DNA from 2 places in the Paenibacillus sp. Z6-24 genome. Region 2 is predicted to be linked to the other one. Evidence: riboswitches for the same ligand, from Rfam matches in the RefSeq annotation. Region 2 holds a riboswitch; the other holds the start of a gene.
What was found. Region 2 has a riboswitch for thiamine pyrophosphate ahead of M1D61_RS09910 (thiamine phosphate synthase). Riboswitches for the same ligand answer to the same signal wherever they lie in the genome.
Positions count from the first base shown of each region.

Region 1: it holds a riboswitch for thiamine pyrophosphate, as region 2 does, so the genes downstream of both, tenA (thiaminase II) here and M1D61_RS09910 (thiamine phosphate synthase) in region 2, are expected to answer to the same signal.

Region 1 covers NZ_CP096398.1:217,151-221,670, forward strand. Annotated here, with positions in the region: gene M1D61_RS00945 (SDR family NAD(P)-dependent oxidoreductase) at 1-455, opposite strand, end outside; gene M1D61_RS00950 (SDR family NAD(P)-dependent oxidoreductase) at 583-1,491, opposite strand; TPP riboswitch at 1,905-2,007, shown strand; gene tenA (thiaminase II) at 2,176-2,862, shown strand; gene M1D61_RS00960 (ECF transporter S component) at 2,859-3,455, shown strand; gene M1D61_RS00965 (ABC transporter ATP-binding protein) at 3,433-4,520, shown strand, end outside.
Region 2 covers NZ_CP096398.1:2,240,694-2,245,213, forward strand. Annotated here, with positions in the region: gene M1D61_RS09900 (protein kinase domain-containing protein) at 1-1,205, shown strand, start outside; gene M1D61_RS09905 (hypothetical protein) at 1,228-2,064, shown strand; TPP riboswitch at 2,120-2,226, shown strand; gene M1D61_RS09910 (thiamine phosphate synthase) at 2,621-3,352, shown strand; gene thiO (glycine oxidase ThiO) at 3,375-4,520, shown strand, end outside.

The sequences.
Region 1 (4,520 bases), 2.0 Mb from region 2:
TAATACGGGAAAGGAACCTTGCTGACGATCGAGCCGAGGTTGATCAGTGTGCCATGTCCCTGCTGCTTGAACTGGCGCAATGCATAATGACTGCCATACATCGTACCCAGCACATTAGTCTCGACCAGACGGGTCAGGTCGGCTGTCGGAATCTCGGTATACGGACCGATCGCGCCAACACCGGCATTGTTGATCCATACATCGATTTTGCCAAAAGCAGACATGGCCGCGTCAAACAGGCGGGCAATATCTTCTTCCCGGCCGACATCAGTTGTTACGGCAAGCGCATTGGGACCGATCTCGGCAGCCATTTGCTCGATCAATTCGGTACGGCGGGCAGCGAGCACTACATTGGCGCCTTCAGCGGCGAGCTGCTGGGCGACCCCTTTGCCGATACCACTGGATGCACCGGTGATGAGGACAGTTAACTGGTCATGCGGAATTTTCTGAACCATATTCATTCCTCCTGTTCTGGATAAATGGATTTGTACATCAATACCCGTGTGTTCCCGGGGCCAATCGGATCGGCTGCATATCGACAAGTAGAATCCTCATGCTGCCTATGTGTCAGAGGACAGTGGATTATTTCCCATCATCGGGCCGTGGATGACCATGCCCGTCTCCGTGAACCCCGGTGCCTTCAAATACCGGATCATACAGACTGCCTGCGGTGAACTCGGCCGGTGGTGCTTCGTAGATCATGTTCTGGACGAACTGGCCGCTGATTTTCTCGGTCATTCGCGGCAGCAGATTGCTGGATAGGGCTGTTCCTTTAACCTTGAAGCCGACTTCGACACTCTCCTGCGGATGGTCGATCAGCCGGTACATGGCATCGATAATATCATCCGGATCATCGAGCGGCTTCATATCAATCTCGTGACCACTGTAGTTGGCAGCATGACCGGTCCACGGCGTATTCATCACCCATGGATGGACGGCACAGACATGAATATCCTGATGTCCTTCGAGCTGCATCTCCTGATTCAGCGCATAGCTGAGGCCGGAGACTGCCGCTTTGCTGCCGCTGTAGGCAGCCAGATACGGAAAGGCGAGTTTGCCGGCAAAGGAAGAGACATTGATCAGCGTCCCGTAGCCCTGCTGCTTGAACTGGCGCAGCGCATAATGGCTGCCATACATATTGCCGAGCAGATTGATCCGGGTCATCTGTACGAGTGACGATAACGGCGATTCGGTAAAGGGGCCGATCGCAATCGCGCCTGCGTTGTTCACCCATACATCGATCTGGCCAAGCTGGGACATCGCTGCTTCATATACGGCGGCAATATCCTCTTCCCGGCTCACATCGGCAGTGACGGCAAAGATTTTGGGCGCGTACTGCTGCTCCATTTGCTTGAGCAGATGAGTGCGGCGGGCAGCGATAACGACGCTTGCGCCTTCGGCGGCGAGCCGCTGTGCAAGTCCAAGTCCTGTGCCGCTGGAAGCTCCGGTAATGACTACATTTAGCTGGTCGTGCGGTATATTTCGTGGCATTTATGTTCCCTCCCAGGATAGAGCTGATGTCTGAATATGCGTTCGTTGGGATATCGTTTGCACATATTCTCGTCATGCCCCCTTGCCGATACGGGCACAGAGTGGGCGACGAGTCATGGATTTCCTGTTATTTCCTGCATTCCAATGTAATACACATACCCGATCGAACCGGCGTTTACTCGTTGTTGCACCAATTTCCATAGTTCTTTCATAAAGTCATGCATGAAACTGGCTGGCTGGCAAAGTGCAGAGCAAGGTGGCATACCGCCGCAGGCATCCGGTCTATGATCGCCATCGATGATCTTGACAGCCGGCCGGATGCTGTGTAGAGTAAGAGGCAATCAAAGAGACTTCTGTCACATGTATTTTGTACAGCCTGTACAGGAATGCTGCGACAGCAATCTTATATTGTGAAAGACCACTAGGGGAGCCATTCACTGGCTGAGACGAGATTGCCTCGGACCCTTGGAACCTGATCTAGTTCGTACTAGCGTAGGAAAGTGGAGACCGAGCAGGGCTAACTATGCCATTATTCTGCCGCTCCATATGGAGCGGCTTTTTTGCGTGGATATGCAGCATCAGCTAACGTGATCCGGCACTGTCCCTAGAGCGGGCCGCCGGTGAGCATCCATTTTCCCAAGGGAGGTTCTTTCCGAACACATCAGCAAAGGGAGAGATGACAGTATGAGTTTTTCAGCAGAAATCAGACAGGCGGCCGATCCGGTATTTGAGGCGATTTATCACCATCCGTTCGTGCAGGGTATTGCGAGGGGGGACCTCAAGCCGGAGCAGCTAGTCCATTATGTAAAGCAGGATTTTGAATACCTGAACTCGTTTATGCGGATCTATGGTACCGCGATCTCCAAATGTACTAGCCGCGAAGATATGGACATGTTCAATCAGCAGATATCCTTTGTATTGAACAGCGAGGTGCATCCGCACAACAACTTCTGCCATGTCGCCGGAGTACCGTACGAACAGCTGCAGGGTTATCCGGTAGCGCCGTCCGCGCATAACTATATCCGTCATATGCTGACCGCTGCACAGGAAGGCGATCTGGGCGATATTCTCGCCGTACTGCTGCCATGTCCATGGACGTACTGGGAGATCGGCAAGCGGCTGCTGGAAGACGTGAAGCCGGATGTATCCCATCCGTTCTATGACTGGATCGATTTCTACGGCAATCGTACCGATACGATTACGAGTCGATTCTGTACACGACTGGACGAGATTGCCGCGGCATCGACACCGGCGCACAGGGAGCGGATGAAGCAGCATTTTATCCTCAGCTGCCAGTTTGAATATATGTTCTGGGAGATGGCCTATACGCTGGAAGATTGGCCGGTGCAGCTGGAGGTGACCTCCGTATGAACTGGAAAATGAAAGAGGTCGTGCTGACCGTTATTCTCGCGGTGGCCTGCGGGGTACTCTATCTGGGCTGGTCGACGTTGTGGATTCCGATCTCCGCGCTGGTCGGGCCGATCGGAGCAGGATTTATGTTTGGCATCTGGATTATTGCCAGTCCAATCGTCGCCTATATTATTCGCAAGCCGGGCGCCGCGCTGATCGCCGAAGTCGCGGCGGCGGCAGTAGAGATGCTGACCGGCAGCCATTTCGGACTGTCTGCGCTGCTGATTGGGGTATTTCAGGGATTGGGCGCGGAGATTGCTTTTGCCATATTCGGATACAAGCGGTACAACGTATTCACCTTGATGCTGTCTGGAGCACTGGCTGCGGTGGGCAGCATTGCCTACAATTTGGTCGCCAACGGACTCGGCTATTATACCACCCAGATGTTCTTCCTGACGCTGGGCATTCACGTGATCAGCGGCATCGTGCTGGGCGGACTGCTGGCCAAGGTGATCGTCGAAGCACTGGCCCGTACCGGTGTGCTGAATCCGTATGAAATCATGAAGTCACGCCGCAAACAGGGGAAACCGCATGCAGTGGCATCTCGGGTGTAAGGAACTGTCGGTCGGCTTTGATCATCAGGAAGAGACGGTGCGGGTGCTGGATCGAATCACCCTGTCCATCACCCGCGGGGAAAAGGTACTGATCCTCGGACCGAGCGGCAGCGGCAAATCAACGCTGCTGTCGGCACTGTCCGGCATTATCCCCGATCATGTCGAAGCCGAAGTAGAAGGAGAGATTTACCGGCAGGAAGCCTGCGGCGTGATGTTCCAGGACCCGGATACCCAGTTCTGCATGCTGCATGTGGATGAGGAGATCGCCTTTAGCCTGGAGAATCGGCGTGTGCCGCGCGGCGAGATGGATGGCATCATCCGGCAGGTGATGCAGATGGTCGGCTTACAGCTGGAGCCTCATACGCCGATCGACACATTGTCCGGCGGCATGAAGCAGCGCCTGGCGCTGGCCTGTCTGCTGGCACTGGAACCGGAAGTGCTGTTCTTCGACGAGCCGACTGCCCAACTGGACCCGGTCAGCCGCCGGGACGTATTTGGGCTGCTCCGCGAGATTGCGGGCAAAACGGGTCAAACGATGGTATTCGTCGAGCATGTACTGGACGGTTGTATCGAATGGATGGACCGGGTCATTCTGCTGGATCGCCATGGGCGGATTATCGCAGATGGGGAGCCGGCACATATCGTGACCCATTATCGGCAGCAGATGGAAGAGGCAGGGATCTGGCTGCCACGGCTGTTTCCGTACAGCTGGCAGGAGGTGGTGAATGATCCATCGCATCCGCTGGCAGATGTGCTGCGCCATGAGCTAAGGGAGCGGATGGAGCGTGACCGTCAGGCTTCACTTTCGTCCTCTGCAGCATCGTCAATCCATACCTTATCCTCCAATGTATCCGCTGCGAACGGCACTGTGATCATACAAACCGACCAGCTCAGCATCGGTTACCGCAAGCGTCCGGTCATGCAGCAGATCAATCTGTCGCTGCCTGCCGGGGAGTGGATCGCCATCACCGGGCAGAATGGCAGCGGCAAAAGCACATTTCTCAAAAGCCTGCTGCGATTGGAGCCGCTGCTGTCCGGACGGATTATGCTGCAGGGCAAGGAGCT
Region 2 (4,520 bases):
GAGAGACCCTGGAGCAAAAGTTTAAAAGTCAACCTGCCGAAGTGGATGCAGCGTTTATTATACGCTGCGCCGATCAGCTCTGTAGTGTCCTGGAATATTTGCATCAGCATGAGCCTCCGATTGTATTTCGCGATATGAAACCATCCAATGTAATGATCACTTTGGGAATGGATATTCGGCTGATTGATTTTGGCATAGCCCGTACCTTTAAACCAGAGGAAAGCCAGGATACCGTGAAACTGGGCACCATCGGTTTTGCTGCGCCGGAGCAGTACGGAAGTGGACAGACCGATCACCGTTCGGATCTGTACGGACTGGGAGCGCTCCTTCTGTATTTGGCAACCGGAGGGCATTACAGTGAGTGGATGCCTGGCATGGAGAAATTTATAAGGAATGACATACCCAAAGCCATAATTCCGGTCATGTGCAAGCTGCTTCATCATCAGCCATCCGAGCGCTTCCAGTCTGCAGCTGATACGAGGCAGGCACTTGGTCAGGCTGTGAATGAGCACTATAGCCGCGTGCATGGAGAGTCCGGCATATCCGCCAGCAGATGGAACAAGATGACACAGGTCATTGCGGTTATGGGAGCAACATCAGGTACAGGAACTACACATACGGCTGTGTCCATTGCCCATCATCTGGCGAGAAGTCAGCAAAAGGTCGCGCTGGTGGAAATGAACCATATTCCTGGAGCATTTGCCCGTATACAGCAGGTAGCGGTGAACGGAATGGCAGAGCGACATATGCTGCTGGAAGAACGCAAGTTTACACTGGAAGGTGTCGATTACTGGCGTGAATCAGCCAGAGCGGAAGTGGTAGGATTGCTCGGTGGCAGCTACCGGTTTATCATTCTGGATCTGGGGCGTTACCAGCAAAATGACCGGCTGGAAGAATTTCTACGGGCGGATATTCCTATCATTGTTGGATCAGGGGCGGAATGGCGTTACCAGGATGTACTGAAGATGGCTGCCGATCTGCAGCGGTATCCCCAGGATAAATGGCAGTATTGTCTGCCGCTGGCTCCGGAAGATGCGGTACAGCGTCTGCAGCGGGAGCTTCATACGGAGCAGGTACATAGTATTCCCTGGAATCCCGATCCATTTGACCATCAGCCGGCAGCAGCATCGGTGCTGAGAGAATTGCTAAGCGATTATCTGCCTTCCCCGGTGAAAAAGCGCAAACTATGGTTCAATCTACGCTAATCCAGCGAAAAGGAGGAAATCAATGACTACCGTAATGTTCTGGAGTCCGGATGGGGGCCACGGAAGAACTTCATCCCATACAGCCATTGCCGCTGTTACCGCCTCGCTGCAGTATCGGCTGAGATTGCTGCTGTGTCATAACCAGTGTCGTAACCAAAGTGTCGAAGCGGGCTTATTGTCTGCAGATGTACTTATGAATCATACTCATCCGCCTAAAAGGCCGGGAGTAGACCGGATTCGTTATTTGTATGAATCAGGTATTCTGACTCGTAATAATGTATCGGATTATATGATTCCTCTCCTCAAAGATCGACTTGATCTGTTGATCGGCACAGATGAGCGGGAAGAGAAGATGCCGGATCATCTTTTCTGGAAATACCTGCTCACCATAGCCGGGGAATATTACGATCTAATCCTGATGGACGCTGGTTCTGGAACAGAGCAGATGCCGATGCTCGGAGAAGCTGATCTTATCGTTGTCAATCTGAGTCAGAATACAGCACAGTTGAAAACATTTTTCCATGAATATGCCCATGATGAAGTGCTTCGTTCCATACCCTGGATTCCGGTGCTTGGTGCATATCAGCCAGAGTCTCTGCTGACTGCTGCCAGTATTGTTCGCAGATTCGGTGTACATCAGCCTATGTACATGCTGAATTACTACCAGGCTTTTCAAGATGCATGGAACGCGCAGGACCTGCTTTCCTTTATGCGTTACCATTTGATTCTCGACCGGACTCATACGGAATCTGCTGATTTTCTGCGACAGTCTTTTTTTCTGACAGCGGCGGTTATGGAGCAGCTGGGTGGTGTGCCTGTGCTATCAGGCTCTGTTGTCAGGTTTCCTATTTCTACATAATATTTGCTTTATAAGAGCAGTTTTGCTAAGATAAATATGCTTAAATTGAATAGCTACAATGCACTGGGGGAGCCTGTAACGGCTGAGATGGCAGAACTGATTGCCGAACCCTTTGTACCTGATCTGGATTATACCAGCGTAGGGAAGTGGTAGAAGAATAACCTTGGACGAACGAGTATATCAACTGAATCCGATGCAGACTGGATTTAAATTATCATTATGCAGCCGGCGGCAGATACATGAATGAACAGGCAATCCTGTTTCTCATTCATTATTCAGCGCTGAACGGATTAACGGCATCTATCAGGCAATAATACATAAGGATGCACACAATGATATCATCAATGTTTTGACAAGATTATACTTCGGCAGGCTGCTTGTAAAATAGTCCTGTTATTGTTTGAATCAGACAACCACTTTCCTGCGGGAAGGTGGTTTTTTTGCGTTATCGGGTTCTGTCTGATTAGCCTTTAAAGGCACGGTCGGTTCGTTGCTCATTATTCAATTGTACAGATTAGAGATACAGATTAGTCGGTGAGTAGAAAGCAGGAGGTGCATGATGGAGCTGCACATTGTGAGTACAGGCAGTCAGCCGGCAGAGAAGATACTTGCAGTCGGTACACAGGTGCATCACCAGGTAACAGCGATTCACATTCGGGAGAAGCAGTGGTCAGACGATCAGGTGAAAGAATTGATACAAGTCATGCTGCAGGAAGGAATCCCTGCTGCCAAGATTCGCCTCAATAGCAGAGTTCAGCTTGCTGCGGAGCTGGGAATCGGGGGCATCCATTTGCCTGAACAGCACAGTTTCAACAGAGCAGAAGCGGATCGATGGAGGCCAAGTATATCTCTTTCAGACAATAATCTGTCCCGGCATGACATGAAGAGTCTACTGCAAACGGCGTCCGCTTTATACGAACCGGAACAGGGCATTCAGCATCCATGGAAATATATAGCCGGGCGATCCGTACACACTACCGCGCATGCGATACAGGCAGAGCAGGAAGGCATGGATTATCTTTTTTACGGGCATATTTATAAGACACCATCCAAACGGGGAGTTCCGGCCCGCGGAATTCATCAGCTGTATCAGCTATGTGGTGCTGTGCATATTCCTGTTATTGCCATCGGAGGCATTCAGCCGCAGCATGCTGAGGAGTTGGCTCATGCCGGAGCAGCCGGTATAGCTGTCATGTCCGGCATATTCGCAGCCGATGATCCGGCTGAACAGGCTGCTGCCTACAGAGCAGCCTTATCCGCTGCATCAGCTGTGATAGAGAGAACATAGACTGAGGAAGGTGATATGAGCAATGAGAAGCAACGGATATTATGATGCGATTGTAGTCGGAGCTGGTGTAATTGGAGCCTCTATCGCTTATGAATTATCGGTGAAAGGCATGAAAGTAGCCATCATTGAGAAAAATCAGCCTGCATCGGGGGCATCGGGTGCTGCCGGAGGAATGCTGGCAGCGGAGTCGGAACATTTCCAGCATGCGGATCTTCGTCAGTTGGCTCTGTACAGCCGCTCTCTGTACACCGGGCTGACCGAACAGCTATATGAGCTGACAGGTATACATTGTGGATTGCGCAGTGAAGGATTCCTGCTGCCTGTGCAACCACATGATCTGGAACATCATTCTCGTCAGCTTGCTTCTGCAGATCCGGGTTCCGTTGGAGAGCGACTTTATAATAACAAGCAGGATAGCGTACAGGCTGGCAACTCTCATCTGGAATGGTGGGATAATCAGCGTCTGGCAAGGGAAGAGCCATATATCCGCTCAGAGCATGGGATGCTCTACAACCGATCCGAACAGCAGCTTATTCCTTCCCTGCTGAATGAAGCATTGGTGCTGGCGGCAGTATGTCTGGGAGCAGTGTTATATCGGCAGACGGAAGTAAGACGATTGCTGCGTGAACACGGGGAGTATGGAAGGGCTACCGGTGTGGTGACAGAGCAGGGAGTGATGTATGGGGAGCAGATTATTTTGGCTTCCGGACTTGGTAGTGCCAGATTGATCGAGGCTGAAGGATACCGGCTGCCCTTTTTACCGGTCAAAGGAGAACTGCTGGAAATACGCACACCGACAAGCTGGCTGAATCATACGATTTATGGTCATCAAATCTATATTATTCCCAAACAGGGCAATCGCATCTGGATCGGGGCGACAAGTAAGCCCGGCCGAATAGATACGCTGGTAGAAGCCGGGTCAGTCACCGAGCTGTTGTTCAAAGCGCAGCAGTATATTCCGTCCATCACCAACGGGGAACTGGTACGCTGCTGGGCCGGTATACGGCCGGGTACGGCGGACGAGCTGCCTTATATGGGAATGTTGACACCGCTGCCGGGTGTATGGATGGCCTGCGGGCATTATCGTAATGGCATCCTGCTGGCAGCCGGAACCGGACGGATTATGGCGGAAGCCATAGCATCCGGTCAGAGTTCTTCCATCCCGGCA